4 regions of the Bradyrhizobium brasilense genome follow, and region 2 is predicted to be linked to each of the others. Evidence: predicted binding sites of a transcription regulator. Region 2 holds the regulator's gene; each other region holds the start of a gene.
What was found. Region 2 encodes PhoB, which activates phosphate uptake and scavenging genes when phosphate is short. Its sites were predicted from a motif close to TGTCATNNANCTGTCAT; they were not measured.
Positions count from the first base shown of each region.

Region 1 (7,451 bases), 650 kb from region 2:
CTCGGCGGCGCGCTCGCCGCCGGACACCGTCACCGCGTCTATGACGCCGTGATTCTCAAGACGCTCGGCGCCACGCGGGTGCGACTGCTCGGCGCCTACGCGCTGGAGTATCTGATGATCGGTTTTGCAACCGCGGTGTTCGGGGTGATCGCCGGCTCGATCGCGGCCTGGCTGATCGTGACTAGGCTGATGACGCTGAGTTTTATCTGGCAGGCCGGCAGCGCCGCGCTGGTCGTGGTCGCCGCGCTGGTCGTCACGGTCGGACTGGGGCTCGCCGGGACGCTGCTCGCGCTAAACCAGAAGCCGGCCTCAGTGTTGCGGAATTTGTGACAAAATGTAGCGGCGCGAGCGCCGTTTTTGCCTATGATGCTAGGGCAGAGCGACATTCGGCCGCGCGTGGAAGCTTGCGTCGGATGTGTTAATTTCCCACATACCAATCGGGTCGGATAGTCGGTTTGAATGACACGGAATTAATGTTCCGCAAACCGAGCCATCTGAGATAGATTTACGACCGGCGCCGCAAATCCCTTGCGCTCCACCGGGACCAACCACGGGAATTCGACCATGTCGGACCTAGACCGCAACTACGCTTCTCCTTTCGGCCGGGCCGCCGGGCGCATTGACGCTGCGGCCGTCGACGCCGGTCTGCGCGCCTACATGCTGCGCATCTACAACTACATGAGCATCGGCCTGGCCATCACCGGCCTCGCCGCGCTCGGCGTCTACATGGGTGCGGTGACGACCGACCAGTCGGCCGCCGTCGCCAAGTTCGGCAACGCCTATCTGACGCAGTTCGGCTACGCGATGTTCGTGAGCCCGCTGAAGTGGCTGTTCATCCTCGCCCCTCTGGCGATGGTGTTCGTCATCTCGGCCGGCATCAACCGCCTGCAGCCCGCGACCGCCCAACTCCTGTTCTGGGTGTTCTCGGCGCTGATGGGCCTGTCGCTGTCGTCGATCTTCCTGGTGTACACGCACACCTCGATCGTGCGCGTGTTCTTCATCACCGCGGCGACGTTCGGTGCGCTGAGCCTCTACGGCTACACCACCAAGCGTGACATGAGCGGCATGGGCTCGTTCCTGTTCATGGGTCTGATCGGCATCATCATTGCGAGCCTGGTCAACCTGTTCCTGGCGAGCTCGGCGCTGCAGTTCATCGTGTCGGTGGTCGGCGTGCTGGTGTTCGCGGGCCTCACCGCCTGGGACACCCAGCGGCTCAAGAACGACTACATCTACGGCTACGCCTCGCAGGGTGGCGTGATGGCAGAGCGTGCGGCAATCACTGGTGCGCTGTCGCTCTACCTGAACTTCATCAACCTGTTCACGCTGCTCCTGCAGCTGCTCGGCCAGCGCGACTAAGCGCCTCGAGCGAGCCGATCAAATCCAAGCCCCGGCCATCCCGCCGGGGCTTTTCTTTTGGGCGAGGCGAGATGTGATGTAGCCCGGATGAAGCGCAAGCGAAATCCGGGACAGGCTCATCCGCGGCTTCAACGGCCCCGGATTACGCGGAGCCTGCCATCGGGCGCGTTCGCGCGACCCGTTGGCTCCATCCGGGCTACAAGCAGACTGACCTGACGCGCTTAGACCAGCGACAGCTTGCGATCGATCACGAACAGCACGCGTTCCAGTTCATGGCCACGACGGAGGATCAGGCCGGTCGCGGAAATCACGCTGTACATGCCCTGCTTGCGCGCAAGCCGGGGATCCTTCTCGATCCGGTAGATCGGCACTTCCGACGCGCGCCGGAACACCGAGAACACGGCACGGTCCTTCAGGAAGTCGATCGCATAGTCGCGCCACTCGCCGTCGGCGACCATGCGGCCGTAGAGATTGAGAATGCGGTTGAGTTCAAGTCGATTGAAAGTCACGCGGTTGGGCTGAGGGGTCGCGGCGGCGGTGCGCGCCGCGGCACGACTCCCGCTCGGATCGGTGTCCTCCGAGATCAAACTCATCGAGCGCCTCCTGTCACCTCGGCGACGATCGGGTTCCGAAGGCCCCTCTTCGGGATCGTCACGAGAGTGACATGATCGCGCTAAGCGAGCGTGCCCGCAAGGGGCCAATCGCAATGCAACCGGGCCTTAACCACGGCCGCGCACGGCGGATTGTCCGGAAAACCGCAGAGTCACGGGAACGTTAGCGGAATCATATTGCTGCCCCACTTCCGCCCATCGCCCGCCCCGCTGCCCTGCGAAAAGGAAATCCTGCGTTGGCCCGGTCCTTTCGGTTCCGGATTCCTCAGCCCCCAGCCCCCCGGGGCCGTCGGGATCGGGCCTGTTCGCAGGGGAGTTAAATCCCAACACTGGGCCAACGAAAGTTGGTCCTTTTTGTTTTTGGGACCTGCGCAAGCTGGACGCGCGCAAAGCCCCGGCGCTTTCCTTTTCGGCAAATCACTGGATGCAGGCTTGTCGCCGTGCGCGGCTGCACGACAATATGCGTGCGGCCAGCGACGCGACCGGCCGAAGCCAGCGCATCGCGCCTTACCGTGGCGAGGCGCTAGTGAAGCGAGGTGAAGGCAGCGCCGAGCATCGGGCCCGGCTTGTCGCGGTTGCCGTCCTGGACGTACACCGCCGCAGCATCGACACCGTCACGCGTGATGTTCTCCAGCGGCACGGTCCAGCTCCCGGACGAACCGTTCCAGTCACCGACCTTGAGGAGATTGCGCACCACGTTGTGGTAGGTGATCTCGCGGCCACGGTTCTCGCCGCGCGCGATCGAGATCGGCACCGACTTCGAGATCGAGCAGATCCAGACCTCGCCGCGCGACACTGCGGGCGACTTCGACGCGGCGACCGACACGTTGATCTGCTTGCCGCTCAGCGTCATCGTCACCGGCACCGACATCACGCTGCCGCTCCTTTCGGTGCTCTTGATGGCGTCCTCGATACTGGCGCGGTCGCTGCCGATCACATGCGCAGAGCCATTGATCACGGCCTGCGGCGTGTAGACGTCGCGATCGCCGCGTACATGCGAATAGGCCTTCTGGCGCGCGCTGAAACGGGAATCGGCCAGCGTGTCCTTCCAGCCGAGATAGTCCCAATAGTCGATCGGCATGCTCAGCGCGATGACGTTGGGGTCCTTCGCGAGATCACCGATGATCTTGTCCGCGGGCGGACAGGAGGAGCATCCCTGCGAGGTGAAGAGTTCGACGACAGCACGCGGATCGGCGTGGGCGGGGCGGATGATCGCGACGATTGCGCAGATACCAAGGGCGCTCGACCATCGCGAGATAGAATTATAGGCCATCATCGCTGTCATACTGCGAACCAGTCGTGATGATTTCCATCCGTAATTGTACGGAGCATGAAGTCTGTCCCTGAACTTGCGTGCCCCAAAACGCGAGAAAGCGGCCTTTTCATAGGCCGCCTTCTTTTTAGTCGCTACTCACTAAGCGGTGAGGCACCGATCACAAATCCGCGTTAGGCCGCGAGTTTGCGCAGCACATAATGCAGGATGCCGCCGTTGCGATAGTAGTCGAGCTCGTCCAGCGTATCGATGCGGCAGAGCAGCGGGACATCCTTCTTGCCGCCGTCAGCGGAGACGATCTCGGCCGTCAGCGTCTGGCGCGGCTTCAGATCGCCCTGCAGCCCGCGGATCGTGACCTTCTCGTCGCCCTTCAGGCCGAGCGAGGACCACGACGTGCCGTCCTGGAAGGTGAGCGGAAGCACACCCATGCCGACCAGGTTGGAGCGATGAATGCGCTCGAAGCTCTGGCAGATCACCGCGCGCACGCCGAGCAGGCGGGTGCCCTTCGCGGCCCAGTCGCGCGACGAGCCGTTGCCGTATTCGGCGCCGGCGAACACCACCAGCGGCACGCTCTCCTGCTGGTACTTCATCGCGGCGTCGTAGATCGACATCTGCTCGCCGTCGGGCCAGTGCCTGGTCAAACCGCCTTCCGGAATATTGCCGTCGGCACCCTTCAGCATGAAGTTCTTGATGCGGATGTTGGCGAAGGTGCCGCGCATCATCACTTCATGGTTGCCGCGCCGCGTGCCGTACTGGTTGAAGTCGGCGGGGCGCACCTGGTGCTCGCTGAGGAATTTGCCGGCGGGCGAGGTCAGCTTGATCGAACCGGCCGGCGAGATGTGGTCGGTGGTGATCTTATCGCCGAACATCGCGAGGATCCGCGCGTCGACCACGTCGATGACCGGGTCGGGCTGCTTCTTCATGCCCTCGAAATAGGGCGGGTTCTGCACATAGGTCGAGCTCATGTTCCAGCGATAGGTCTCGCTTTCCGTGGTCTTGATCTTGCGCCAGTTGGTATCGCCCTTGAACACGTCGGCGTACTTCTTCTTGAAGATCGTCGCGGTGACGTACTTCTTCATGAAGGCGTTGATCTCCTTGGCGGTCGGCCAGATGTCCTTGAGGAACACCGGCTTGCCGTCCTTGCCGATGCCGAGCGGCTCGACCGCGAGATCCTTGGTCACGGTGCCGGCGAGCGCATGCGCGACGACGAGCGGCGGCGAGGCGAGGTAGTTCGCCTGCACGTCGGGCGAGACGCGGCCTTCGAAGTTGCGGTTGCCCGACAGCACGGCGGCGGCGACGATGCCGTTTTCGTTGATCGACTTCGAGATGTCTTCCGGCAGCGGGCCGGAATTGCCGATGCAGGTCGTGCAGCCGAAGCCGACGAGGTTGAAGCCGACCTTGTCGAGATCGGCCTGCAGGCCGGAATTGGCGAGATACTCCGCCACCACCTGGCTGCCCGGCGCGAGCGAGGTCTTCACCCACGGCTTGGCCTTGAGGCCCTTGGCGGCCGCCTTGCGCGCCAGCAGGCCGGCGCCGATCAGCACGCTCGGATTGGAGGTGTTGGTGCAGGAGGTGATCGCCGCGATCACGACGTCGCCATGGCCGAGATCGAAGTCACGGCCCTCGACCGCATAACGCTTCTGCTCGCCCTCGGGCTTCTTGTATTCGCCAACCAGCGCGGTCGCGAAACCGGTAGACACCGCCGGCAGCGCGATGCGGCCTTCGGGGCGCTTCGGTCCGGCCATCGACGGCACGACGTCGCCGAGGTCGAGCGTCAGCGTGGTGGTGAACACCGGGTCAGTCGACTTGGCGGTACGGAACAGGCCCTGCGCCTTGGCGTAGGACTGCACCAGCTTGACGCGATCGGCCTTGCGGCCCGAGGTCTTCAGGTAATCGATGGTCGCGGCATCGACCGGGAAGAAGCCGCAGGTCGCGCCATATTCGGGCGCCATGTTGCCGATGGTCGCCTTGTCCGCGACCGAGAGATAGTCGAGGCCCGGGCCGAAGAATTCGACGAACTTGCCGACCACGCCGAGCTTGCGCAGCATCTGGGTGACGGTCAGCACGAGGTCGGTCGCGGTGACGCCTTCCTTGAGCTGGCCCTTGAGCTTGAAGCCGACCACTTCGGGCAGCAGCATCGACAGCGGCTGGCCGAGCATGCAGGCCTCCGCCTCGATGCCGCCCACGCCCCAGCCGAGCACGGCGAGGCCGTTGACCATCGTGGTGTGCGAGTCGGTGCCGACCAGCGAGTCGGGATAGGCGACCTCGAAGGTGCCGGTCTTCCGGCCGACCGTCATCTTCTCCTTCTTTGTCCACACCGTCTGCGCCAGATATTCGAGATTGACCTGGTGGCAGATACCGGTGCCGGGCGGCACCACCGAGAAGTTCGAGAACGCCTTCTGGCCCCACTTCAGGAACTCGTAGCGCTCCTGGTTCTGCTTGTATTCCTCGGTGACGTTCTTCGCGAACGCCTTGTTGTCACCGAAGAAGTTGACGATCACCGAGTGGTCGATGACGAGATCGACCGGCACCAGCGGGTTGATCTTCTCGGCATCGCCGCCGAGGTTCTGCATCGCGTTGCGCATCGCCGCGAGGTCGACCACGGCCGGGACGCCGGTGAAATCCTGCATCAGGACGCGCGCCGGGCGGAACGCGATTTCGTGCTCGAGCTGGCGCTTCTTCAGCCACTTCGACACCGCAACGATGTCTTCCTTCTTGACGGTGCGGCCGTCCTCGTTGCGCAGCAGGTTCTCCAGCAGAACCTTCATCGAATACGGCAGCTTCGAAATCCCCTTCAGTCCGTTCTTCTCTGCCTGGGGCAGGCTGTAATAGACGTAGGACTTGCCGCCGACCTTCAGGGTCTTGCGGCATTTGAAGCTGTCGAGCGAGGTCATGCGAGGAATCCCAATTCTCAGTTATACCCGGCAAGGGTAACTAAACACCGGCGATCGACACTGGCCAAGGGATGGCCTGGGGTGGGTTGCGGCCGCCGATTGTGTGTGCTGCATCAAGTTCCGGGCTTATAGAACCTTTCTAGAAGCGCCGCCACACCGACAAGCGTGCGACAGCGTTGCGCGACCCAAAAATTCTCACGCGGTAGCGAAAGATTTCAGAGGGCTGTGACAAGACGAACCATGCGGCTCTCGGGACGAAATCTGAAATGCGTGCGCGGCGGACGCGAGGTGTTTTCCGGCCTCGATCTGTCGGCCACGTCAGGCGAGGCACTCGCCATCACCGGCCCCAATGGCGCCGGCAAGACCTCGCTGCTGCGCGTCCTCGCCGGGCTATTGGTTCCCGCCGAGGGTGTGGTCGCGCTCGAAGGCGGCGACGCCGAGCTCAGCCTGCCTGAGCAGGCCCACTATCTCGGCCACCGCGACGCCCTGAAGCCGGCGCTGAGCGTTGCGGAAAATCTGTCCTTCTGGCGGGAATTTCTCGGCGGCGAGACCAAGGATGCCGGGCAGTGCCTTGCCGCGGTGGCGCTCGACCACGCCGCGCACCTGCCGGCGGCCTATCTTTCCGCCGGCCAGCGCCGCCGCCTGTCGATCGCGCGCCTGCTCTCGGTGCGGCGGCCGGTGTGGCTGCTGGACGAGCCGACATCGGCGCTCGACGCGGCCGGACAGGCGCTGTTCGTCGACCTGATGCGCGATCATCTCGCCGGCGGCGGCCTGATCGTCGCGGCGACGCACCTTCCGCTCGGCATCGATGCGCGTGATCTGCGGATGGGAGGGGTCACATGAGCGCGCTTGGCGCCTTGATCCGGCGCGACATCCGCATCGCGCTGCGCGTCGGCGGCGGCGCGCTGATCGGCGTGCTGTTCTTCCTCACCGTCACCGTGCTGATGCCGTTCGCGGTCGGGCCGGATCTGGCGCTGCTGTCGCGGCTCGGCCCCGCCATCCTCTGGCTCGGCGCATTGCTGGCGAGCCTGCTCACGCTCGACCGGCTGTTCACGGCCGACCACGAGGACGGCTCGCTCGACCTCATCGTGATGAGCCGGACGCCGCTGGAACTCGCCTGCGCCGCCAAGGCACTGGCACACTGGATCGCCGCCGGCCTGCCGCTGATCGTCGCAACCCCGGTGCTCGGCCTGCTGCTCAATCTCGACGGCACCGCGACGCTTGCGGTTGCGGCGACGCTGCTGGCGGGAACACCGGCGCTGACCTTCACCGGCATGATCGGCGCGGCATTGGCCGTGACGCTGCATCGCGGCGGGC
Region 1 covers NZ_CP121669.1:438,737-446,187, reverse strand. The annotation lists gene QA635_RS02115 (ABC transporter permease) at 1-330, shown strand, start outside; gene QA635_RS02110 (Bax inhibitor-1/YccA family protein) at 565-1,356, shown strand; gene QA635_RS02105 (DUF2794 domain-containing protein) at 1,578-1,949, opposite strand; gene QA635_RS02100 (DUF1223 domain-containing protein) at 2,491-3,252, opposite strand; gene acnA (aconitate hydratase AcnA) at 3,414-6,134, opposite strand; gene ccmA (heme ABC exporter ATP-binding protein CcmA) at 6,375-6,977, shown strand; gene ccmB (heme exporter protein CcmB) at 6,974-7,451, shown strand, end outside.
Region 1: a site for PhoB is predicted at 2,006-2,022, ahead of QA635_RS02105 (DUF2794 domain-containing protein). Genes of this name have one in related genera too.

Region 2 (7,451 bases):
ATCGGCATCGCCGTGTTCCTCACCGAGCTCTGCCCGCAAGTGCTGCGCCGCCCGATCGGCATCGCGATCGAGCTGCTCGCCGGCATCCCGTCGATCATCTACGGCATGTGGGGCTTCTTCGTGCTCGGCCCGTTCCTGGCCAACACCTTCCAGCCTTTGATGATCCGGATCTTCGAGGGCGTCCCGGTGTTGGGCGCGGTGTTCGCCGGCCCGCCGTCCTATCTCAGCCTGTTCAACGCCGCGCTGATCCTTGCGATCATGGTGCTGCCCTTCATCACCGCGATCTCGGTCGACGTGTTCAAGACCGTGCCGCCGGTGCTGAAAGAGGCCGCCTACGGCATGGGCTGCACCACCTGGGAAGTCGTTCGCAGCGTCGTGATCCCCTACACCCGCGTCGGCGTGATCGGCGGCATCATGCTGGCGCTCGGCCGCGCCCTCGGCGAGACCATGGCGGTGACCTTCATCATCGGCAACTCGTTCCGGATCTCGTCGTCGATCTTCGCGCCGGGCACCACGATCTCGGCGGCGATCGCCAGCGAATTCGCCGAGAGCGACGGCCTGCACCAGTCCGGCCTGATCCTGCTCGGCCTGCTGTTGTTCGTGCTGACCTTCTTCGTGCTCGCCGGCGCGCGGCTGATGCTGATGCGGCTTGAAAAGAAGGCGGGGAAGTAACGCCATGAACCCGATCTACAAATCCCGCCGCCGCAGCGACATCGTCATCCGCGCACTCTGTGTCGGTGCGGCGCTGTTCGGCGTCACCTGGCTGGCGCTGATCCTGATCACGCTGCTCTATAACGGCCTTGCCGGCCTCAGCGTGCAGCTGTTCACCCAGAACACGCCGCCGCCCGGCTCGACCGAAGGCGGGCTGCTCAACGCCATCGTCGGCTCGGTCATCATGACCGTGATCGGCGTCGGCATCGGCGCGCCGCTTGGCCTGTTCGCCGGCACCTACCTCGCCGAATACGGCAAGCACGACAAGCTGACCTCGGTGATCCGCTTCATCAACGACATCCTGCTCAGCGCGCCCTCGATCATCATCGGCCTGTTCATCTATGGTGCGGTGGTGGTGCCGATGCGCGGCTTCTCTGCGATCGCAGGCAGCCTTGCGCTCGCGGTGATCGTGATCCCGGTCGTGCTGCGCACCACCGAGGACATGCTGCTCTTGGTGCCCAATCCGCTGCGCGAGGCCGCCTCCGCGCTCGGCCTGCCGCGTTCGCTGGTGATCAAGCGGATCGCTTATCGTGCTGCGCGATCGGGTCTGATCACCGGTGTGCTGCTGGCGACCGCCCGCGTCGCCGGCGAGACCGCGCCGCTGCTGTTCACCGCGCTGTCGAACCAGTTCTTCAGCCTGGATCTGACCAAGACGATGGCCAACCTGCCGGTGACCATCAATAACTTCGTGCAGAGCCCCTACGCCTACTGGAAAGAGCTGGCGTGGAGCGGTGCGCTGCTCATCACATTCACCGTGCTCGCGTTGAATATCGGCGCGCGTATCCTTGGTGCCGAAAGGGCCGCAAAATGACCGAGCTTTCCGTCTCCACGACTGCCGCAGGCCACATTCCGCAGGTTCCGCTGCCGGAAGCGCCGCCGAAAGTCACGGTGCGCAATCTCAACTTCTATTACGGCGAGCACCACGCGCTGAAGAACATCAACCTGACGCTCGGCACCAACCGCGTCACGGCGTTCATCGGCCCGTCCGGCTGCGGCAAGTCGACCCTGCTGCGCATCTTCAACCGGATGTACGACCTGTATCCGGGCCAACGCGCGGTCGGCCAGCTGATGCTGGACCAGACCAACATTCTCGACCCCAAGCTCGACCTCAACTTGCTGCGCGCGCGGGTCGGCATGGTGTTCCAGAAGCCGACGCCGTTCCCGATGACGATCTACGAGAACATCGCCTTCGGCATCCGCCTCTACGAGAAGATCTCGAAGTCCGAGATGGACGACCGGGTCGAGAAGGCGCTGCGCGGCGGCGCGCTGTGGAACGAGGTCAAGGACAAGCTGAACGCCTCCGGCCTGTCGCTCTCCGGCGGCCAGCAGCAGCGCCTGTGCATCGCGCGCACCGTGGCGGTGCGCCCCGAGGTGATCCTGTTCGACGAGCCGTGCTCGGCGCTCGACCCGATCTCGACCGCCAAGGTCGAGGAACTGATCCAGGAGCTCTCCGAGGACTACACGATCGCGATCGTCACCCACAACATGCAGCAGGCGGCGCGCGTCTCCGACAAGACCGCCTTCATGTATCTCGGCGAGCTGATCGAGTTCGACGACACCAACAAGATCTTCACCTCACCGAGCGATCGGCGCACCCAGGACTACATCACCGGCCGGTTCGGTTGACCGGCGCATGATCCGGAAAAGTGGAAACCGGTTTCCGATCAGGTCATGCTAAAATTCAGGACACGAAACCATGATCCCCGGGATCATGGTTGAGGGAGACAAGCGATGGCTTCTGAACATACCGCCAAGGCATTCGACAGCGACCTGCAGGAGTTGACCCGCCTGGTCGCCGAGATGGGCGGCCTGGTCGAACGGATGATTACCGAGTCGGTCGACGCGCTGATCCGTCGCGACGTCGCGCTCGGCAAGCGCGTGGTCGCCGCCGACATCGAGATCGACAATCTGCAGCGCAACATCGAAGAGCGCGCGGTGCTGACGATCGCGCGCCGCCAGCCAATGGCGATCGACCTGCGTGAGATCGTCAGCGCGATGCGCGTCGCCACCGATCTCGAGCGGATCGGCGACCTCGCCAAGAACATGGGCAAGCGCGTCGCGGCGCTGGAGAGCGATTTCCAGCCGCTGAAGCTGATCCGCGGCCTCGAGCACATGACCGACCTCGTGCTGTCGCAGGTCAAGTCGGTGCTCGACGCCTATGCCGCGCACGACCTGCCGGCGGCGATGAACGTCTGGAAGGGCGACGAGGAGGTCGATGCGATCTGCACCTCGCTGTTCCGCGAACTGCTCACCTACATGATGGAAGATCCGCGCAACATCTCGTTCTGCATCCATCTGATGTTCTGCGCCAAGAACATCGAGCGGATCGGCGATCACGCCACCAATATCGCCGAGACCGTGTTCTACATGATCGAGGGCCAGCAGATCACCGACAAGCGCCCGAAGGGCGACATGACCACTTTTGCCACCACGGTGCCGGGCAACTGAGGCATGATCGGCAAGCACGGAACCGGCAAGAGCGAAACTGGATGATCCTCGCGACAAATCGTTTCCGCGGGGACTATGCTCAAGGAAGTAAGCGTTTCGGTTTGCGTCTGGGCAACGGATCACCACAGAGAAAGAACTTAAACCGATGAGCGCACGCATTCTGGTAGTCGAAGACGAGGAAGCGCTGACGACGCTGTTGCGCTACAATCTCGATGCGGAAGGCTACGATGTCGAGACGGTGGGGCGCGGCGACGATGCGGATACAAGGCTGAAGGAGCGCGTTCCCGACCTCGTGGTGCTGGACTGGATGCTGCCGGGCCTGTCCGGCATCGAACTGTGCCGCCGCCTGCGGGCGCGGCCCGAGACCAAGCAGCTTCCGATCATCATGCTGACCGCGCGCGGCGAGGAAAGCGAGCGCGTGCGCGGGCTTGCCACCGGCGCGGACGATTACATCGTCAAGCCGTTCTCGGTGCCGGAGCTGCTGGCGCGGGTGAAGGGCCTGTTGCGCCGCGCCAGCCCGGAGCGGCTTGCGACCGTGCTGACCTACGGCGACATCGAGCTCGACCGCGAGAAGCGCCGCGTGGCGCGCTCGGGCCGTCCGATCGATCTCGGGCCGACCGAGTATCGCCTGCTCGAATTCTTCCTCGAGCATCCCGGCCGCGTGTTCAGCCGCGAGCAACTGCTCGACAGCGTCTGGGGCCGCGACATCTACATCGATGAGCGTACCGTCGACGTGCATATCGGCCGCCTGCGCAAGCTGCTCAATCCGGGCCGCGAGCAGGATCCGATCCGCACCGTGCGCGGCGCCGGCTACGCGCTCGACGACCGCTTTGCCAAGGCCGAGCCGCAGCCGTAACGGCCATGCGGCATTCATAAACCGCAACACGGCGTCGTCCCGGCGAAAGCCGGGACCCATACGCCGCGGCCAGCGCAATCGGCACGCGGCCAGACGGCTTTCTAACAACACGCATTAGTGGTTATGGGTCCCGGCTTTCGCCGGGACGACGCCGGTGATGTAATGGGCTACGCATCACACAAAAAAATCCCCGCTTTCGCGGGGATTTGTTTTTGAGGTCTTCCGTCGTTTTCCCGAGTGCTCACTTGATCTGCGGTTTCGCCGACGGCCGGCGGCGATCGGCGGCGGGCTGGTAGGCGACGCGCGAGTGATGCGCGCAATAGGGCAGGCCGGCGAGCGCCTTTCCGCCGCAGAAGAAGAATTCCGGGCTCGAGGGATCGCCGACCGGCCAGTGACAGGTGGCCTCGTTGAGCTCGAGCAGCGACAGCCGCTGGCTCATCGGCACCACATTGTCGTAGGAGATCGGATCGGGCTCCATCTCGACCTCGAAGGCGTGCGCCAGCGCGGTGTTGCCCCGCGAAACCGGACGCGTCACCCGCATCATGTGCTGGGCCGGGCGGGCCTTGCGCTGACGCGGCGCGGCCGTGGAGGGTGCCTTGGCGCGGCCGGAGAGGCCGAGCCGATGCACTTTGCCGATCACGGCGTTTCGCGTCACATTGCCAAGTTCCGCCGCGATCTGGCTGGCCGACAGGCCGGACTCCCAGAGCTTCTTCAGCTGCTCGACGCGATCGTCGGACCAGGTCAATACAGTCATCGCATTCTTCCCTTCGCGTAGCGCCGGCCAATCATTGGAGCGGCGCTGCGAGCCAATCTGGACAAATATCCCTGCGGCCAGAATCCCTTAGCCCTCGCCGGGCACGGTGTTGCGCCCGAACGTTTACGCGAGACACAAAGGCTACTTAGAGGGTCCAGTACCGCCGCACGAGATGTCGTACCCGACAGGCCAAACGCTACAATATGGCGTGACTCTGGCGCAAGAGTCCGCGGTCGTGCGTCCACATGTTCCCGCACAGTTAAGCATCGCGATGAGGCTTTTCCACCGCACCGGAATGCTCCGGATTGCGCTCGTTTCGCATTGCAGGAAGGCCACTTCGTGGCGATTGACACCTACCGACCGCAGCATAGAATGCCCGCCACGTGCCGCCCGCAAAGGCGGCCGTTTTGTTTTCCGAAGCTGGCCGTTGCTGCGCTGGCGTCAAGGCGCAGCGGCAATTGTCGGCTTAAAAACCGTCAGTGAACGCCATGACCAACGCTGCCACGTCGCATCTGCTCCCCGTCTTCGCCAGGGTCGATCTCGGCTTCGAGCGCGGCGAGGGCGCCTGGCTGATCGCAACCAACGGCGACCGCTATCTCGATTTCACCTCGGGCGTCGCGGTCAACGCGCTCGGGCATGCGCATCCGCATCTGGTCAAGGCGCTGCAGGAACAGGCGACCAAGCTCTGGCACATGTCGAACCTGTTCAAGAGCCCGGACGGCGAGGCGCTTGCCGCGCGGCTGTGCGAGCAGAGCTTTGCCGACTTCGTGTTCTTCTGCAATTCCGGCGCCGAAGCGATGGAGGGCGTGATCAAGCTGGTCCGCCACTATCACTTCTCCAAGGGCCATGGCGAGCGCTACCGCATCATCACCTTCGAGGGCGCCTTCCACGGCCGCACGCTGGGCACGCTGGCGGCGACCGGCTCGGCGAAATATCTCGAAGGCTTCGGCCCGCCGATGGACGGCTTCGACCAGGTGCCGCATGGCGACATCGAGGCGGTGAAGAAGGCGATCGGCCCGCACACCGCCGGCATCCTGATCGAGCCGGTGCAGGGCGAGGGCGGCGTGCGCTCCGCGCCGCAGGCGTTTTTCAAGGCGCTGCGCGCGCTGTGCGACGAGCACGGCCTGCTGCTCGCCTTCGACGAGGTGCAGACCGGCATGGGCCGCACCGGCGAGCTGTTCGCCTACAAGCGCACCGGCGTCACGCCGGATGTGATGTCGCTGGCCAAGGCGCTCGGCGGCGGTTTCCCGATCGGCGCGGTGCTGGCGACCGCGCAGGCTGCGGCCGGCATGGCGCCCGGCTCGCACGGCTCGACCTTCGGCGGCAATCCGCTCGCGGTCGCCGCCGCCAATGCCGTGCTCGACGTCATGCTGAAACCCGGCTTCTTCGAGCATGTGCAGAAGATGTCGCTGCTGCTCAAGCAGAAGCTCGCTTCCGTCGTCGACCGCTATCCCGGCGTGCTGTCGGAGGTGCGCGGCGAGGGGCTGTTGATCGGCGTCAAGGCGGTGGTGCCGTCGGGCGACCTGATCGCAGCGCTGCGCAACGAGAAGCTGCTCACTGTCGGCGCCGGCGACAATGTGGTGCGGTTCCTGGCGCCGCTGATCGTGACCGAGGCCGAGATCGACCAGTCGATCACCGCGCTCGAGCGCGCCTGCTCTGTGCTGTCGGCGGCGCAGCCGAAGAAGGCGGCTGGATAATGAGCAAGCCGGTCCGTCACTTCCTCGATATCAACGAGCTGCCGCTCGGCGAGCTGCGCAACATGCTGTCCGCCGGAGCCGCCATGAAGGCGAAGCTGAAGGCGCATGAGAAGGGCAGGAAGCCGCTCGAAGGCAAGACGCTGGCGATGATCTTCGAGCGCCCGTCGACCCGCACAAGGGTGTCGTTCGACGTCGGCATGCGCCAGCTCGGCGGTGAATCCATCATGCTGACCGGTGCCGAGATGCAGCTCGGCCGCGGCGAGACCATCGCCGACACCGCGCGCGTGCTGTCGCGCTATGTCGATGCGATCATGATCCGCATCCTCAACCATGACGCGCTGCTCGAGCTCGCGGCGCACGCCACCGTTCCCGTCATCAACGGCCTGACCCGGCGTTCGCATCCCTGCCAGGTGATGGCCGACCTCATGACTTATGAGGAAAATCGCGGCTCGATCGAGGGCAAGATCGTGGCCTGGACCGGCGACGACAACAACGTGCTGGCCTCTTGGGCGCATGCCGCCGAGCGGTTCAAGTTCCAGCTCAATGTCGCGACCCCGCCGGAGCTCTCGCCGAAAAAGCCGATGCGCGACTGGATCAAGGCGACCGGCGCGCGGATCATGCTCGGCACCGATCCGGAAGCCGCCGTGCGCGGCGCCGACTGCGTCGTCACCGACACCTGGGTGTCGATGGGCGACAAGGAGGGCGAGCACCGCCACAACGTGCTGCGGCCCTATCAGGTCAATGCCAAGCTGATGTCGCTCGCCAAGCCGGACGCACTGTTCATGCACTGCCTGCCCGCGCATCGCGGCGAGGAGGTCACCGACGAGGTGATCGACGGGCCGCAATCCGTGGTGTTCGACGAGGCGGAAAACCGCCTGCATGCGCAGAAGGGCATTCTGGCCTGGTGTTTCGACGCGGTCGCGTAACGCCCATTCAATGCCGTCGTCCCGGCCTTGAGCCGGGACCCATACGCCGCGGCCCGTGA
Region 2 covers NZ_CP121669.1:1,093,038-1,100,488, forward strand. The annotation lists gene pstC (phosphate ABC transporter permease subunit PstC) at 1-672, shown strand, start outside; gene pstA (phosphate ABC transporter permease PstA) at 677-1,522, shown strand; gene pstB (phosphate ABC transporter ATP-binding protein PstB) at 1,519-2,337, shown strand; gene phoU (phosphate signaling complex protein PhoU) at 2,443-3,159, shown strand; gene phoB (phosphate regulon transcriptional regulator PhoB) at 3,305-4,015, shown strand; gene QA635_RS04940 (GcrA family cell cycle regulator) at 4,257-4,769, opposite strand; gene QA635_RS04945 (aspartate aminotransferase family protein) at 5,258-6,466, shown strand; gene argF (ornithine carbamoyltransferase) at 6,466-7,392, shown strand.

Region 3 (7,451 bases), 470 kb from region 2:
CTGTCATGCCCCGCCTTGAGCGGGGCATCCACTACGCCGCGGCTTGTCCGCTAAATTCGGACGTCTCTGCAATACTGGGTCGCCCGGTCGAGCCGGGCGACGACATCGTTGTGATCCGCGAAAGCAGCCCTTCACTTCGCCTTCAGGAAGTCGCCGGCCTCGAGCAGTACGAACTCGTCGTCATCGGCCTTGTTCGGGTCGCGGCTCGAGGAGAACGGCAGGTTGTTGTCGTTGCCGACGATGATGTGGGTCTCGTCGACCCGGTCGACATTCTCGATGGTGAAGAACGGGAAGGTGTAGACGCCGTCGTTGAGCGGCTTGCGGGCCTTCTTGTTGGGATCGCGGATCTTCATCAGGTCGATATAGGCGATCTTGCGCACCGGCTTGCCGACATTGGCATCCGACAGCTCGATCTTGTAGACGCGCTTGAACTTGGCGAGGTCAGGGAAACAGTTCTCGCCGCGCTGGCCTTGCGGGCAGGCCTTGTCGGCGGTGCCTTCGCCATTGTCGCGCTCGATCACGAGGCCCTGAGCCGGATCGATCATGTTGAAGTCGCCGATCGCATTGCCGTTCTGCTCGAACACATACTGCCAGTAGCGTCCGGTGAACTTCTCCGCCGCGACGTCGAATTCCAGGATGCGCGAGGCTTCCTTGCCGTCGACCTTCTCCCAATCCTTCTTGTCGGCATCCCACAGCGGCCCCTCGAGCAGGCCGTAGAGGAACTTGCCGTCCTTGGAGGACGCAAAACCTTCATAGCCCTTGGAGCGGCGCAGGTTGACGTTGGTGTAGCTGGCGCCGGGCGCGCCGGGCGACTGCACCGCCCAGTGATCCGGCGAACGCACCGGCTTGCCGTCGGCGACGGTCTCGAACACGGCGAGGATCTTGCCGGTCTTGTCGGCCTTGAGGATGTAGGGTCCGAACTCGTCGCCGATCCAGAAAATGTCGTTGATGATCTGGAAGCCCTCGGTGTCGAAATCGGCGCCGGTCAAATAGCGCTTGGCGGTGTCTTCGTGCACGATGCGGAACGGCACCTTCTTGTCGGGATCGTGCAGGAACACGGTCTCCTGACGCTCGATCTTGCCGCTCGCCCAATCGATCTTGTGCCGGTTCAGGTACAGCATCGAGTCCGCCGAGTTGTAGCGCGAGCCCATGCCGTTGTCGGTGATCACCCAGAACGAGCCGTCGGGCATCACCTTGATGCCGGAGTGGCCCTGCAGCGGCTGGCCCTTGAACGGCAGCGACACGCCGGTCGGCCGCTCGTAGGATTTGCCCATCACGGTGCCGATGGCGTCGACGCGCTTGCCGGTGGTGTATTTGCCCGAGGTCTTCAGATCATCAGGGGCGTCGGCGGGGGCGTCGATGAAGCTCTCCGCCGGCATCACGGCGTGTCCCGCCAGCGTCGCCGGGAATTCGCCCTCACCCTGCGCGAACGCCGATGTGGCGAGCAGGATCGAGGCGACGGAGCAGAGCAGGGACAGGCGCATGGTTGATCTCCCAAAGGATAAACGATGCGGTGTTCTCCGAGCCGCCTGTTACAGCCGGCTGACAGTTTTGTGAACCGCGGATGTTGCGGCGGGATAAGGCTTGCGGCGTTACGTCGCCTTGCCCGCCGGCTGCATCGTCTGCGGCAGCAGGAACGGCACGCCACCTCCGGTGTAGGCGATCGCGGCGTCGATCTCGAAGATCTCGCGCAGCGTCTCGGTCTTCATCGCCGCCGTGCGGTCGCCGTCGACGGCAAGCCGGCCGCGGTGCAGCAGCAGGATGCGGTCGGCGAACCGCATCGCGAGGTTGAGGTCGTGCAGGATCGCGATCACGGCGGTGCCGCGGGCGGCGCGCCGCCGCGCCGTTTCGACCAGGTCGATCTGGTGCCGCAGATCGAGGCTCGAGGTCGGCTCGTCCAGCAGCAGCAGTCCCGGTCCATGCAGCGCTTCGCCGCAGGCGAGCTGCACCAGCACGCGGGCGAAATGCGCCCGCTGCTGCTCGCCGCCCGACAGCGTCGGCAATTGCCTGAAACGGAAACGCGCGAGCCCGACCTCGTCGAGCGCCGCCTCGACCAGCGCCCGCGCCACGGCACGCGGGCTTTCGCCGGCGCCCATGCTGACGATTTCCTCGACGGTGAACGGGAAGGTGACGCTGACGTGCTGCGACAGCATCGCGCGGTGCTGCGCCAGCGCGCGTGGTCCGTAAGTTTGCAGGTCGCGCTGCCTCAGCCTGATCGCCCCGCGCGACGGGCGCACGTCGCCCGACAGCATCCGCAGCAGGGTCGATTTGCCGGCGCCGTTGGGACCGACGATCGCGACCATCTCGCCGGCACCGATCTGCAGCGACACCGCATCGACCAGCGTCGCGCCGCCGACCGTCATCGATACAGACTGCGCTTCGAGCAGGGCCGTCACAGCGACACCAGTCCGCGCTGCCGCAGCAGCATGGCGAGGAAGAACGGCGCGCCGATCGCCGCCGTCAGGATGCCGATCGGCATTTCCGCGGGCGCCACGATGGTGCGCGCCACGGTGTCGGCGCCGACCAGGAGGATGGCGCCGAGCAGTGCGGACGCCGGCAGCAGCAGCCGGTGTGCGGGCCCGATCACCAGCCGCAACAGATGCGGCACCACGATGCCGACGAAGCCGACCACGCCGCAGACCGAGACCGCGACCCCGGTCATCGCCGACACCAGCACGATCGAAATCCGCTTCAGCCGTTCGACGTCGACGCCGCTGTGGAACGCCTCGGCCTCGCCGAGCACCAGCACGTCGAGCCCGCGCGCGATCGAGAGGCAGGCGACCAGCGCGACCGCCAGCACCGGCGCCAGCGCCGTGAGCTTGCTCCAGGTCGCACCGCTGAGCGAGCCGAGCAGCCAGAAGGTGATGTCGCGCAGCTGGCGATCGTCGGCGACGAACACCAGGAGGCCGATGCTGGCATTGGCGATCGCGGCGATCGCAAGCCCGGCCAGCAGGAAGATCGCGATCGACGTACGGCCGCCGCGACTGGCGATGCCGTAAAGCACGATGGTCGTGATCAGCGAGCCGGCAAAGGCCGCGATCGGCAGCAGCTGATGTTGCAGGAAGCGCAGGCTTTCGCCGAGATGGCTGTCGGTGAACACGATCGCGGCCGCCGCGGCAAACGCGCCGCCGGAGGAGACGCCGACCAGCGCGGGGTCGGCGAGGGGATTGCGGAACAGGCCCTGCATGATCGAGCCTGATACGGCAAGGAGTCCGCCGACCATCGCCGCCACTGCGATCCGCGGGATGCGGATCGACCACACCACGAGCTGGTCGCGTGCGAGCAGCGGGTTGGCGACACGATCAGCCCAAAGCCCAAGCGCTGCCGGAAGCCGCGCCATTGGAATGCCGGCGGCCCCGACCGTCAGGGCGACCAAGGCGGTGCCCGCGAGCGCCGCGAGCAGGCAGAGCAGGGTGAGTGTCGCGGCCGGCCGCAGCGACATGCCGGCGCGCCGTCGTTTCGCACGCAAGCGGCGTTCGGCCAGCACGCTCATTGCCGGCAATTCGCGTTCAGCGCTGCCGGCTTGAAGTTGTCGGCCTCCGGCGCCAGCGCCGGATAAAGCTTGACCGAGAGGTCGCGTGCCGCGGCCGCGGTGCGCGGTCCGAAGCCGAGCAGATAAAGGCCTTCCATCGAGATGAAGGCCTTGTTGGCCGCGACCGGCGTCAGCGCGAAGGCCGGATGCGCGAACACGGCATCCGACGTCAGCGAGTCCTTGCCGCGATCGATCGACAGCACGACATCCGGTTTCGCCGCCACGATGGCCTCGTCATTGACCGGCTTGTAGCCGTCGTAACCGTCGATGGCGTTGACGCCGCCTGCAAGCCGGATGATCTCGTCGGCCGCGGTCTTGTGGCCCGCCGCCATCGCCCGGCCATTCAACAGCGACATCACGAACATCACGCGCACCGGCTTGGTCACCCGAGCACGCAGCGCGCGCAGTTGCGCGAGATCGCTCTCCACCGCCGTGGTCAGGCAGGCGGCGCGCGGATCGGCGCCCATGGCGTGTCCGACCAACCTGATCTTCTCGACCAGCCCGGCCTCCGAGAACGTCTCCGGCACCAGCACCAGCGGCACCTTGGCCGCCTCGAGCACGTCCATAGTCTCCTTCGGCCCGGAGCCCTGCACTGCGAGCACCAGCGACGGGTGCAGGCCAAGCACGCCCTCCGGCGACAGCTGGCGCATGTAGCCGACGTCGGGCTTCTCGCGCAGCGCAGCCGGCGGGTAGAGGCTGGTCGCATCGACGCCGGCGATGCGGTCCTCGAAGCCGAGGGCGTAGAGGATCTCGGTGATCGCGCCGCCGATCGAGACGATGCGCGACGGATTGTCGATCATGACGTCGCGGTCGCGTGCGTCATGCACGGTGATGCCCTCGGCCGTCACGGCTTCGATCGGCAGCAGGCAGGAGAAGGCGAGCAAAGCGAGCGTGCGACAAATTGTCATCGGGGCCGTCACTTGGTCAGGATCAGCTTGTTCTGCGAGGTCAGCCGCAACCGGTAATGTTCTTCGCCGTGCATGATGATGATCTCGCGCTCCGCAGCGAACAGGTCGCGACTGTCGAGACGATTTCCGCGCATGATCAGCGTTTTGGCCGCGCCGGATGCAGGCTCGGTGTGGTTTCCGGCTGCGCCGATATTGTCTCCGGAAGCTGCGGACATATTGTGGTGCTGCGCCTGCGAAAATTTTCAAATGGTGTTTGCTTGTATAAGCGGGCGAAGGCGCATTCCAACGGCCGCACTTTACAATCGATATAAACAGCGCCGCCGCATTCTTGACCGTTTTGTTGCCGGCTCGTAACCAATCCTCACGCGATGCAAGCGGTGGCTTGATCGCGATGTAGCCAGCAAGCCGCTCGTCAGAGAGCGCACGCCAGCCAAACCAGAAAAGCGATGATCAGGCTGGGGCTAGAATGGCTGACGGGGCTAGGGTTTCGCGCGCCTTGATTTTGAGCGCGTCGGTGTTCTCATTTGCGGCAGCACTGCCGGAACGCGGCTTCGCGCAGACCGCCGATCCGTCGGCTCCACGTCCGGCGACCGAGCGGCCGAAGCAGGCCAAGCGGAAGCCGAAGCCGGCGGCCGAAGCTCAGGCGGCGCCGGCGGCGATGAACGCGCGGGCGCAGATCGGCGCGGTGCCGGTGCAATCGCTCGACACCATCACGGCGGTGGCGTCCAAGACCGAGGAGCGTGCGATCGATGCGCTGGCGCCGGTCAGCTCCGTCACGTTGGAGAAGATCCAGGGCCTGCAGCCGAACCGGCTCTCCGATATTTTCTACAATGTGCCCGGCGTCTCGGTCCAGGAGCGCGGCGACGATCCGGCGACTGTCATCAATATCCGCGGCTTGCAGGATTTCGGCCGGGTCGCTGTTGTCGTCGACGGCGCGCGGCAGAACTATCAGCGCACCGGCCACAACGCCAACGGCTCGTTCTTCCTCGATCCCGAATTGATCGGCGGCGTCGACGTCGTGCGCGGCCCGACCGCGAACATCTATGGCTCCGGCGCGATCGGCGGCGTGGTCTCATTCCGCACCAAGGACATCGACGACGTGGTGCGTCCCGGCGAGCGCTGGGGTGTCGACATGTCGGGCTCCTACGGCACCAACACGGACCGCGGCATGGGCTCCGTGTTCGGCGGCGTACGCGTCGATTCGAATGTCGATGTGTTCGGCGGCGCGGTCTATCGCACCCAGGGCAATTACAAGGACGGCGCGGGCGCCGAGATCGGCAACACCGGCAACGATATCGCGGCCGGCCTGATGAAGGTGACGTTCCGCCCGGCCGAAGGCCACGAATTCAAGATCGGCGGCATCTTCCAGGACTATCAGTACAATATCGGTCAGCCGAACCGCGGCCCGACCACGACGGCGGCGCCGCTCGCCGCCATCGCAGGCTCCTCGGTCTACGCCTCCGACGCGAAGAACTACACGGGCACCTTGAGCTGGCGATATTCCAAGCCAGACGACATGCTGTTCGACTGGAACATCTCGGTCTACGGCAACCGCACCGACAACGATCAGGTCAAGACCTACAACAACCGCATCACCACCGGCGGCGGGGTCTGCACGCTCGCCAATCCCGGCAACAACATTTCCGGCTGCGTCGGCGACAAGCGCGGCTATTTGCTGGATACGGTTGGTGTCGACGTCAACAACACCTCGCGCTTCAATTTCGGCGACTGGCGCAACGCCGTGACATACGGCTTCGACGCCTTCCGCGACGATGTCGAGACGTTCGATTCGCGCGGCAATTCCAACATCACGACGCCGGGCGGCCAGCGCACGGTGTCCGGCGGCTTCGTGCAGCTGAAGCAGAACTATTCGACCTGGCTCGAGCTGATCAGCGCTGTTCGCTACGACCATTACGAGCTCAATTCGATCAACACCACGACCAGCGGCGACCGGCTGTCGCCGAAGATCACGCTCGGCGTCACGCCGGTTGCCGGCTTCACGCCCTATGTCAGCTATGCCGAAGGCTATCGCGCGCCGTCCATCACCGAGACGCTGATCGCGGGCGGCCACGCCACCGGAGGCGGGCCGGCGCTGTTCAACTGCCCTGACGGCACCAGCGGCCTGTTCTGCTTCCTGCCCAATGCAGCGCTGCGGCCGGAGGTCGGCAAGAACAAGGAAGCCGGCATCAACCTGAAATATGACGGCATCTTCACCGCGAACGACTCGTTCCGCGGCAAGATCAACGTGTTCCGCAACGACGTCGACGGCTATATCGACCTCGTCGCCTCGACGCCGACCCTGACGCCGTTCGGACGGTTCAGCCAGTTCTATCAGTACCAGAACATCGCCCACGCCCGCATCGAGGGATTCGAGCTCGAGACGATGTACGATGCGGGCGACTGGTTCGTCGGCGTCGCCGGCCATCTGATGCGCGGCCGGAACACCCAGACCAATGTCGGGCTCGCCACTATCACGCCGCGCAAGGTGACGACGACGGGCGGCGTGCGGCTGCTCGACCGTTCGCTGATCATTGCCGCGCAATGGTCCTCGTTCGGCGCCAACAACGACCTGCCGGCGGGCTATCTGCCCTCGACCGGCTACGAACTCGTCAACCTCTATCTGACCTGGAACGCCACCAAGGACATCACCTTCACGGCGTCGGTCGACAACCTCTTGAACCAGTACTACCGGCCTTATGCGATCCCGGGCTCCTCGACCGACGGCACGACGCAGAACGACGTGCTGTTCTCGAGCCCCGGTCCGGGCACCGTCTACAAGGCCGGGCTCAGGATTCACCTAGGTGGAGCGTAACGCGAGACGCCGATCATTCCATCCAGGTTGCTCCGGCCGCGCTGGTGCCCCCAGCGCGGCCTTGGCGCATTCCTTGGCGCGTTCATGTTATTAACGAGATCAACCGGCAGGATCCGGGCATCCGCCGTCAAACAGGAGAGAGTTTTCATGTTCATCGCAATGAACCGGTTCCAGGTGATCAAGGGCAAGGAGCAGGCGT
Region 3 covers NZ_CP121669.1:1,563,548-1,570,998, forward strand. The annotation lists gene QA635_RS07095 (esterase-like activity of phytase family protein) at 132-1,484, opposite strand; gene QA635_RS07100 (heme ABC transporter ATP-binding protein) at 1,593-2,396, opposite strand; gene QA635_RS07105 (FecCD family ABC transporter permease) at 2,393-3,493, opposite strand; gene QA635_RS07110 (heme/hemin ABC transporter substrate-binding protein) at 3,490-4,440, opposite strand; gene hemP (hemin uptake protein HemP) at 4,449-4,655, opposite strand; gene QA635_RS07120 (TonB-dependent hemoglobin/transferrin/lactoferrin family receptor) at 4,907-7,252, shown strand; gene hmuQ (heme-degrading protein HmuQ) at 7,400-7,451, shown strand, end outside.
Region 3: a site for PhoB is predicted at 1,532-1,548, ahead of QA635_RS07095 (esterase-like activity of phytase family protein). Genes of this name have one in related genera too.

Region 4 (7,451 bases), 730 kb from region 2:
TCGGGCAACCTCGTCGGCTACAGAATTTCCGATCCCAGGATCATGCGATATCTGCGCAACAACAGCGTCTTCGCGTTCGGCCGGGCCGACCGGGCAAGAACATCCGCGACCTTCCGCGAGATCCTCGATGCGATGTGGCTGTTCAACGCCAAGTTCGAGCAGGCGCTTGCCAAGTTCACGGAGATCAAGTCGGGCAAGCCGGGCTGAGGAGGAGTTGATCGCTCGGCCGTCAGGGTGGACCGAGCAGCGCCCATCGCGGCTCGCAGAATTCCTTCACGGCGGAAGCGACGCTGCTGCTGATGAGGTTTTGGCGCTCGGGCGAGTCCATCTCGCGTTCCTCGTCCCGGTTGATGATCGAGCCCGCCTCCAGCAGGATCGCGGGCATCGCGGTCTTTCTCAGCACGATGAGTTCATCATTGCTGTAGACGCCGGTATCCTTGTTCAGCAACGGGTGCTGGTAACGACCCATGATGGCCTGGCTGTATTGCTCGGCATAATGCAGGCCCTGGGCCTTCATTTCCCCGGCGACCAGTTCGGCGAACCGGAGGCTGGTCTTGAAGTCCGGATTGTCCCGGGAGACGAACACGGAGTAGCCGCTGAAGCGGTCGCTGAAGTGGCTTTTCTTGCCCTCGAACTCCCAGTCCTCGAGCATCTTGTTGGGCACGGAGTCATGGTGGATCGACAGCAGCAGATCCGCGTGCAGATTGTTGGCGGCGGCGACCCGCTTGAAGAGGCTCGGTCTCGCTTTGCCTTCGGTCAGCAGTAGCCTGGTTTCGGCAAAGCCTTCGGCCTTCAACCTCTCCTCGATCAGCTTCGCAAGGCGCAGGTTGAAGGTGAACTCGGCGACATTCCGCGCGCTGATCGCGCCTTCCGATTGCGCGGTATGTCCGACATCCAGCACGATCCGGAACGTCGCGGGATCGCATTTGGCAGCGGCCGGCTTGAGAGCTGAAAGCGGCAGGGTGACTGGCCCAAGGGCGGCCAGCCGCATGGCGCGGTGCTTGGGTGGAGCGCGGTGCCTCGCCAATTTGCCGGCCCTTGTCGCCTTCGCGCGCTTCGGCGACTTGGCATGCTTGGGTGAGCTCTTGAAGAGATCGGGCAGCCAGCCGGCATCGCTGACTTCGATCGGCAGCAGCGCGAACACTGCGATCGCGACGACCAACAAGCGGCGAGGCCGAAACCTCGCAACGCTACCACCGAGCACGCGAAAGAATTCGCAGCGCCTCATGCTCCGCCCCTCCGGGCCCCCAGCATAACGGCTCTGACATCGGTACCGGAAGATGCCGGGGAGGTCCATCCCCGGCAATCGCGTTGCCGCGCCTTGGCAAGGCCGTCAAGACGAAGAGTCCGGTTCCGTCCTGGCTGGGACCGAACTAGTGTCCCGAATCCGAAGTTCGCATCATTTGCCGCACCTTCGGAGCGAACTTCGGATTCGATAAGGACACTAGCAAACTTATGATTCTAGTGTGCTTTATGAATGCGAAGTTCGTGAAAGTGGCTGCCGCGAAATCGCACGAACTTCGCATTCAGCACACTAGACCGGCTTCGGGTCGAGGGTGATCGCCCACAGCTCGGCGTCGACGCGGTCGCGCAGGCTCACCGTCATCTGCCCGCTCTTGCCGTCGATCTTGACGTGGCCGAAGAACTGCATGCCCGCCGACGGCGGCAGGTTCTGGTTGCCTTCGCCCGGCGCCTTGATGAACTTGACCTCGGGGCCGAAGGTGTTGTCGAGCTCGTTCGGACCGAACGTGCCGGCATGCAGCGGGCCGGAGACGAATTCCCAGAACGGATCGAACTCCTGGAACTGGGCCTTGTTCGGGTTGTAGTAGTGCGCGGCGGCGTAATGCACGTCGGCGGTCAGCCACACCGTGTTGACGATTCCCGCGGTCTTGATGAAACGCAGGATGTCAGCGATCTCGAGCTCGCGGCCGCGCGCCGGGCCATCGCCCTGCGCAAAGGCTTCCGAGCCCTTCTTGTTGGCGGCATCGTCATAGACGATCAGCGAGAGCGGCATGTCGGAGGCGATCACCTTCCAGGTGGCGCGCGAGTTGAGCAGCGCGCGCTTCAGCCAGGCCATCTGGTCCGGGCCGATGAAATAGGCGTCGGGGCCGTACTGCTCCTGCAGGTTCGGGCCGTTGGGGCCGCGATAGCTGCGCTCATCGAGCATGAAGACGTCGAGATGCGGACCGTAGCTCAGCGTGCGATAGACGCGGCCCGGCTCGACGATGCTCTCGCGCATCGGATACATCTCGTGGAAGGCCTTTGCCGCGCGCGCCGCGAGCACGGTGATGTCGCGCTCCTTGTAGACCGCCGGCAGCTGCTTCGACAGCGACCAGTTGTTGGTCACCTCGTGATCGTCCCACTGCACGAAGATCGGCACCTCGGCATTGAAGGCGCGGACGTTGTTGTCGAGGAAGTTATACTTGTGGGCGGCCCGGTATTCGTCGAGCGTCTCGGCGACCTTGGCCTTCTCGGGGATCGTGACGTTCTTCCAGATCTTGCCGTCGGGAAGCTTCACCTCGGACGGGATCACGCCGTCGGCGTAGATCGTGTCGCCGGAGTGCAGAAGGAAATCCGGAGCGTGCTTCTTCATCGCGGCGAAGGTGATCATGCCGCCGTCGTCGGGATTGATGCCCCAGCCCTGGCCGGCGACATCGCCGCCCCACACGAAGGAGACGTCGCGGCGATCGCTCGGCGCGGTGCGGAAGCGTCCGACCACCGGCTCGCCGACGATGTCGATATGGGCGAGGTCGCGGAAGCGGACGCGATAGAAGATGTCCTGGCCGGAGGGCAGGTTCTCCAGCAGCATCTTGGCGGTGAAGTCGCTCTCGGGCAGCGCCGTGATCGGCGGCAGCGTATGGGCGTCCTTGAACGATTCAGTGGTCGCGACCTCGACCATCATCTGCGACGGCCGGTCCGCGCGCGCCCACACCACGCCGCCGTCGACGCCGACATCGCCGGACTGCACGCCATGGGTGATCACGGGACGGTCGGCGGCGCGCGACAGATAGGGCATCGCAATCACGCCGGCGCCGGCCGCAGCCGCCGTGGAGAGAAAGCGTCGGCGGGTGAGATTTCGCGAGAACCGGATCGTCATGGGGAGCCTCCTCAGGTCACAGCGACAATGCGCCGCAGGCGCGCCAAGACCTAGAAAAATTCCATGACGGAGAGATTACAGCGGTGGGAGTGCGGGACGTAAGGGAAGCACATCTGTCAGGCTCCCTCTCCCGCGTGCGGGGGAGGCAAGGGGAGTTTGCGGATAAAGATTGGCGGCGCCCCTACGCCGTGCCCGCCGCCCTGAACTGCGTGGCAGTCCGTTGCAAATTCTGCGGCATGCTGAACAGCAGCGCCTTGCGGTCGGCGACAGCGTTATGAAGCTGCTCGAGCGCGATGTTGAACGCGGTCAGCGTGCCTTCCTCGATCGCGCCGTGCTCGAAACAGTCCAGCGTGTGGCGCAGGATGTCGTCGGCCTCCGCCTGCATCTGGTCGAGTTCCTCGATCGAATCGCTGTGCCGCGCGGCTTTCAGCATCTCCAGCAGGCGTTCGCGCTGCGAGGTGTTGGTGTTGCGCTCGTCCTGCTTGAGATAGCCGGCGAACCACGCACCGGCCGAGCCCATCGCCGAGAACGCCATCAGACTCCACCAGATGTAGTCGCTGTAGCGGTCGAGGAAGGTTTTTTCCTCGCCGTCGACAAACGCGGCGGCGCCCGGATGCACCGGAATGGTGGCGTCCTTGTCGGTGTCCGGCGTCTCGATCTTGGCGGCGAGCGGGAAATCGGTCTTGAGCGACTGCCGGATCGCGAACAATTGCCGCGTGAATGCCGCGACCGTCGAGTCCGACAGGCCCTTCCGCGCAACGATGTGGTGCGAGAAGCTAATCGTCTTCACCTCATCATCGGGCCGGTCGGCGGAGCCGAGCGAGCCGGCGGGGATTTCCGCGGCCTCATAGGCCGGATGGTTCTGCGCGATCGCCTCGGAGGCGTCGATCGCAAGGAAGCTGGGCTCGCCGCCGTCGCGGACCGACGCCGTGATCGCATCGATCGTGATCTTGCTGTTGGCCGGGCCGACGGCGAGATAGGCGTCGGCCTTGAGATTCTTGATCGCTTCCGCCGCCTCATTGGCCGGGAATTGAACGATCTCGACCTTCATCGGGTCGACGCCGTATTGCGTCAGGATCAGCTTCAGCAGATTGACATTGGCCGGGGTGCGGCCGACGACGCCGATCTTGCGGCCGGCGAGCTGCGCGATCTTGGTGATCCGCGCGGATTTCCGAACCTTGCCCTTGGCGGGCGGAACCCACATCACCACGACATTCTTGCGCAGGGTCGCGACCGCCTGGGCATTCTTCGGCACCTCGAGATCGCCGCGGATGATGGCGAGATCGGCCTTGCCGTCGGCCAGCGTCTGGGCGCTGGCGGTAGCGCCCTCGGTCTGCACCGGCCTCAGCTTGACCTGGGTGTTCTGCTGGTTGTTGAAGGCCTGCGCCAGCGCCTGCACGACCTTGACGTCATCGCTGTTGGCGGGACCGACCGCGATCCGCAGCGTCACCGGACGCACGGCGAAATAATAGCCGGCCAGCAACGTGCCGATGATGGCCAGCGCGCCCGCGATCAAAACGAACATCAGCCGCCGCTTTGCCGAGCGCAGCGGCTTGGGCGACATGCTGGCGGAGCCGTCTGTCATCGATCTCGCAAACAATCGTCGGGGCTCAATCTCGCAAAACTACCAACGCGCATACATCCTCTATGTGTAGCAAATTACTGAATGGACAGATGTTACAACTCCGTCATGGTTACCAGCGGCGATAGGACGCGATTTCGGCCTTAATTTGGGCGTGGATCCCATCCCGGAGGCCGTTGTTAGGCTAAAGTCGGCGTCAAACGGGAGAGTTTACCATGGTCGAACGGCTGTCAGCGGAGGCGAGGAAGGCCGCCCTTTGGGAACTGGCCGGCTGGTCGGAGGCGTCCGGCCGCGAGGCGATCGCCAAGACTTTCGTGTTCAAGGACTTCAACGAGGCCTTCGGGTTCATGGCCCGCGCCGCCTTGGTCGCCGAGAAGAGCGACCATCACCCCGAGTGGAAAAACGTCTACAAGACCGTCGAGGTGGTGCTGTCGACCCACGATGTCGGCGGGGTGACCAAGCGCGACATCGACCTCGCCAAGGCCATGAACGCGATCGCAAGGCAGCTTGGGGTCAGTTGACCCCGGCGCGTGGAACCTTGCGCGGGTCCGCCGATATCCCCAGATTCGCATCGTCCGCCGCCGAATTGGCGCGGCGTCGAGGAACCTTGCGATGACATCGAGCGAACACGGCGCGGGATTTGGGCCTGCCGATCGGCTGGCGCAGGATCCTGAGAGCGTGCGCCGCCGTTTCTGGATCAAGTTCAAGAAGGTGGTGGCGAGCCTGCCCTTCGCGGAGGACCTGCTGGCCGCCTATTACTGCGCCTTCGACCGGCAGACGCCGCGCCATGTGCAGGCGGCGCTGCTCGGGGCGATCGCCTATTTCATCCTGCCGTTCGATTTCGTGCCCGACATGCTGCCGATCCTCGGCTTCACCGATGACGCCGCAGTGCTCGCAACCGCGCTCCGCATGGTGGCAAGCCACATCACGCCGGAGCATCGCGATGCCGCCCGCGCCGCGCTGAAGCGCGGGGTGCCTGCGGAGGAGTGATGTTCTAACCTCCCCTTGAAAAGGGGAGGTCGCTTTGCTCCACAGAGCAAAGCGGGTGGGGATCTGCTCTCTCGGCTTGCAGCGTCGTCTGCGGCGACCCCCATCCCGACCTTCCCCCTTTCAGGGGGAAGGAGAAGAACCTGTAGCCCGGATGAAGCGAAGCGTAATCCGGGGGTGCTCCAACCGCGGATGGCTCGGTCCCGGATTTCGCTTCGCTTCATCCGGGCTACCAAGTTACCGAACCCGTGCTCAGCTTCCCGGGTGCAGGATCACCTTGCCCATCGCCTTGCGGCCGGCGAGCACCTTCAGGGCTTCTGATGTCTGCGACAACGGGAAGGTGCGGTCGACATGCGAGGAGATCTTGCCTTCCGCGGTCCACTGCACGAGCTTCTCGAGGTTCTTGCGGTTCTTGTCCGGATTCTGCCGCGCCCAGGCGCCCCAGAACACGCCGCGGATATCGCAGCCCTTCAGCAGTGCGAGGTTGAGCGGGATCTTCGGAATGTCACCGGCGGCAAAGCCGATCACCAGGAAGCGGCCTTCCCATGCGGTCGAGCGCAGCGCGGCCTCGGCGTAGGAGCCGCCGACCGGATCGAACACGATGTCGGCGCCCTTGCCGCCCGTCAGCTTGCGCAGGCCTTCCTTGAGATCTTCCTTGGCATAGTTCAGCGTCAGCTCGGCGCCGTGCTGCTTGGCGAATGCCAGCTTCTCGTCCGACGAGGCGCAGGCAATCACCTTCAACCCCATCAGTTTGCCGAGCTCGCACGCAGCAAGGCCGGTGCCACCGGCGGCCCCCAGCACCGCGAGCGTCTCGCCCGGCTTCGGGCTCGCGCGATCTTCCAGCGCATGCAGCGCGGTGCCGTAGATGATGATGATGCCGGCGGCGCGGTCGTAGTCGAGATTGTCGGGAATCTTCACGATCGAATTCGCCGGCAGCGCGATCTTGTCGCGCGCGCCGTTGTGGCCGCAGGAAGCGACGACGCGATCGCCGACCTTCAGGTCAGTGACGCCTGCCCCGATGCTTTCGATCACGCCGGCAACTTCGGCAGCCGGCGAGAACGGGAACGGCGGCTTGATCTGGTACTTGCCCTGGATCATCAGGATGTCGAAGAAATTCAGCGCCGCCGCCTTGATCGCGATCACGGCTTCGCCGGGACCTGCCACCGGATCGGGCACGTCAGCCAGCACGAGATCGTCGGGTTGACAGTATTGCGAGCAGAGGATGGCTTTCATGGACACACCTGAGTTTCGGACGCAAAAGGAGCTGAAAGCTTCATGCCGGATTTGCGGCGGAGCGACAATACAGTGCGGAGGGATCAAACTATGTTTGAAAAAGGCCTGCTAGCGAAAAAGCGCATCCTGATCACCGGCGGCGGCTCCGGCCTTGGCGCTGCCATGGGCTACCGCTTCGCCGAACTCGGCGCCGAACTGATTATCTGCGGGCGGCGCGAGGGGCTGCTGGAGGAAACCGCAGCAAAATTCCGCAGCGAGCTCGGCGCCAAGGTTTCCATCGCGCGCTGCGATATCCGCGACGGTGCGGCGGTCGAAGCGATGATGGACCAGGTCTGGCAGGACGCGCCGATCGACATTCTCGTCAACAATGCTGCCGCAACCTTTATTGCGCAGAGCGAACATTTGTCATTCCGTGCGGCGGACGCGATCCTCGCGCCGACACTGCATGGCACGATGTACTGCACGCTCGCCGCCGGCCGCCGCTGGATCGACGGCAAGCACAAGGGCGTGGTGCTCTCGATCCTGTCGACCTCGACCATCACCGGCCGCGCG
Region 4 covers NZ_CP121669.1:359,898-367,348, forward strand. The annotation lists gene QA635_RS01690 (hypothetical protein) at 1-207, shown strand, start outside; gene QA635_RS01695 (N-acetylmuramoyl-L-alanine amidase family protein) at 230-991, opposite strand; gene QA635_RS01700 (alkaline phosphatase D family protein) at 1,535-3,097, opposite strand; gene QA635_RS01705 (TAXI family TRAP transporter solute-binding subunit) at 3,279-4,682, opposite strand; gene QA635_RS01710 (4a-hydroxytetrahydrobiopterin dehydratase) at 4,895-5,200, shown strand; gene QA635_RS01715 (YkvA family protein) at 5,292-5,669, shown strand; gene QA635_RS01720 (NADPH:quinone oxidoreductase family protein) at 5,919-6,899, opposite strand; gene QA635_RS01725 (SDR family oxidoreductase) at 6,990-7,451, shown strand, end outside.
Region 4: a site for PhoB is predicted at 3,161-3,177, ahead of QA635_RS01700 (alkaline phosphatase D family protein). Genes of this name have one in related genera too.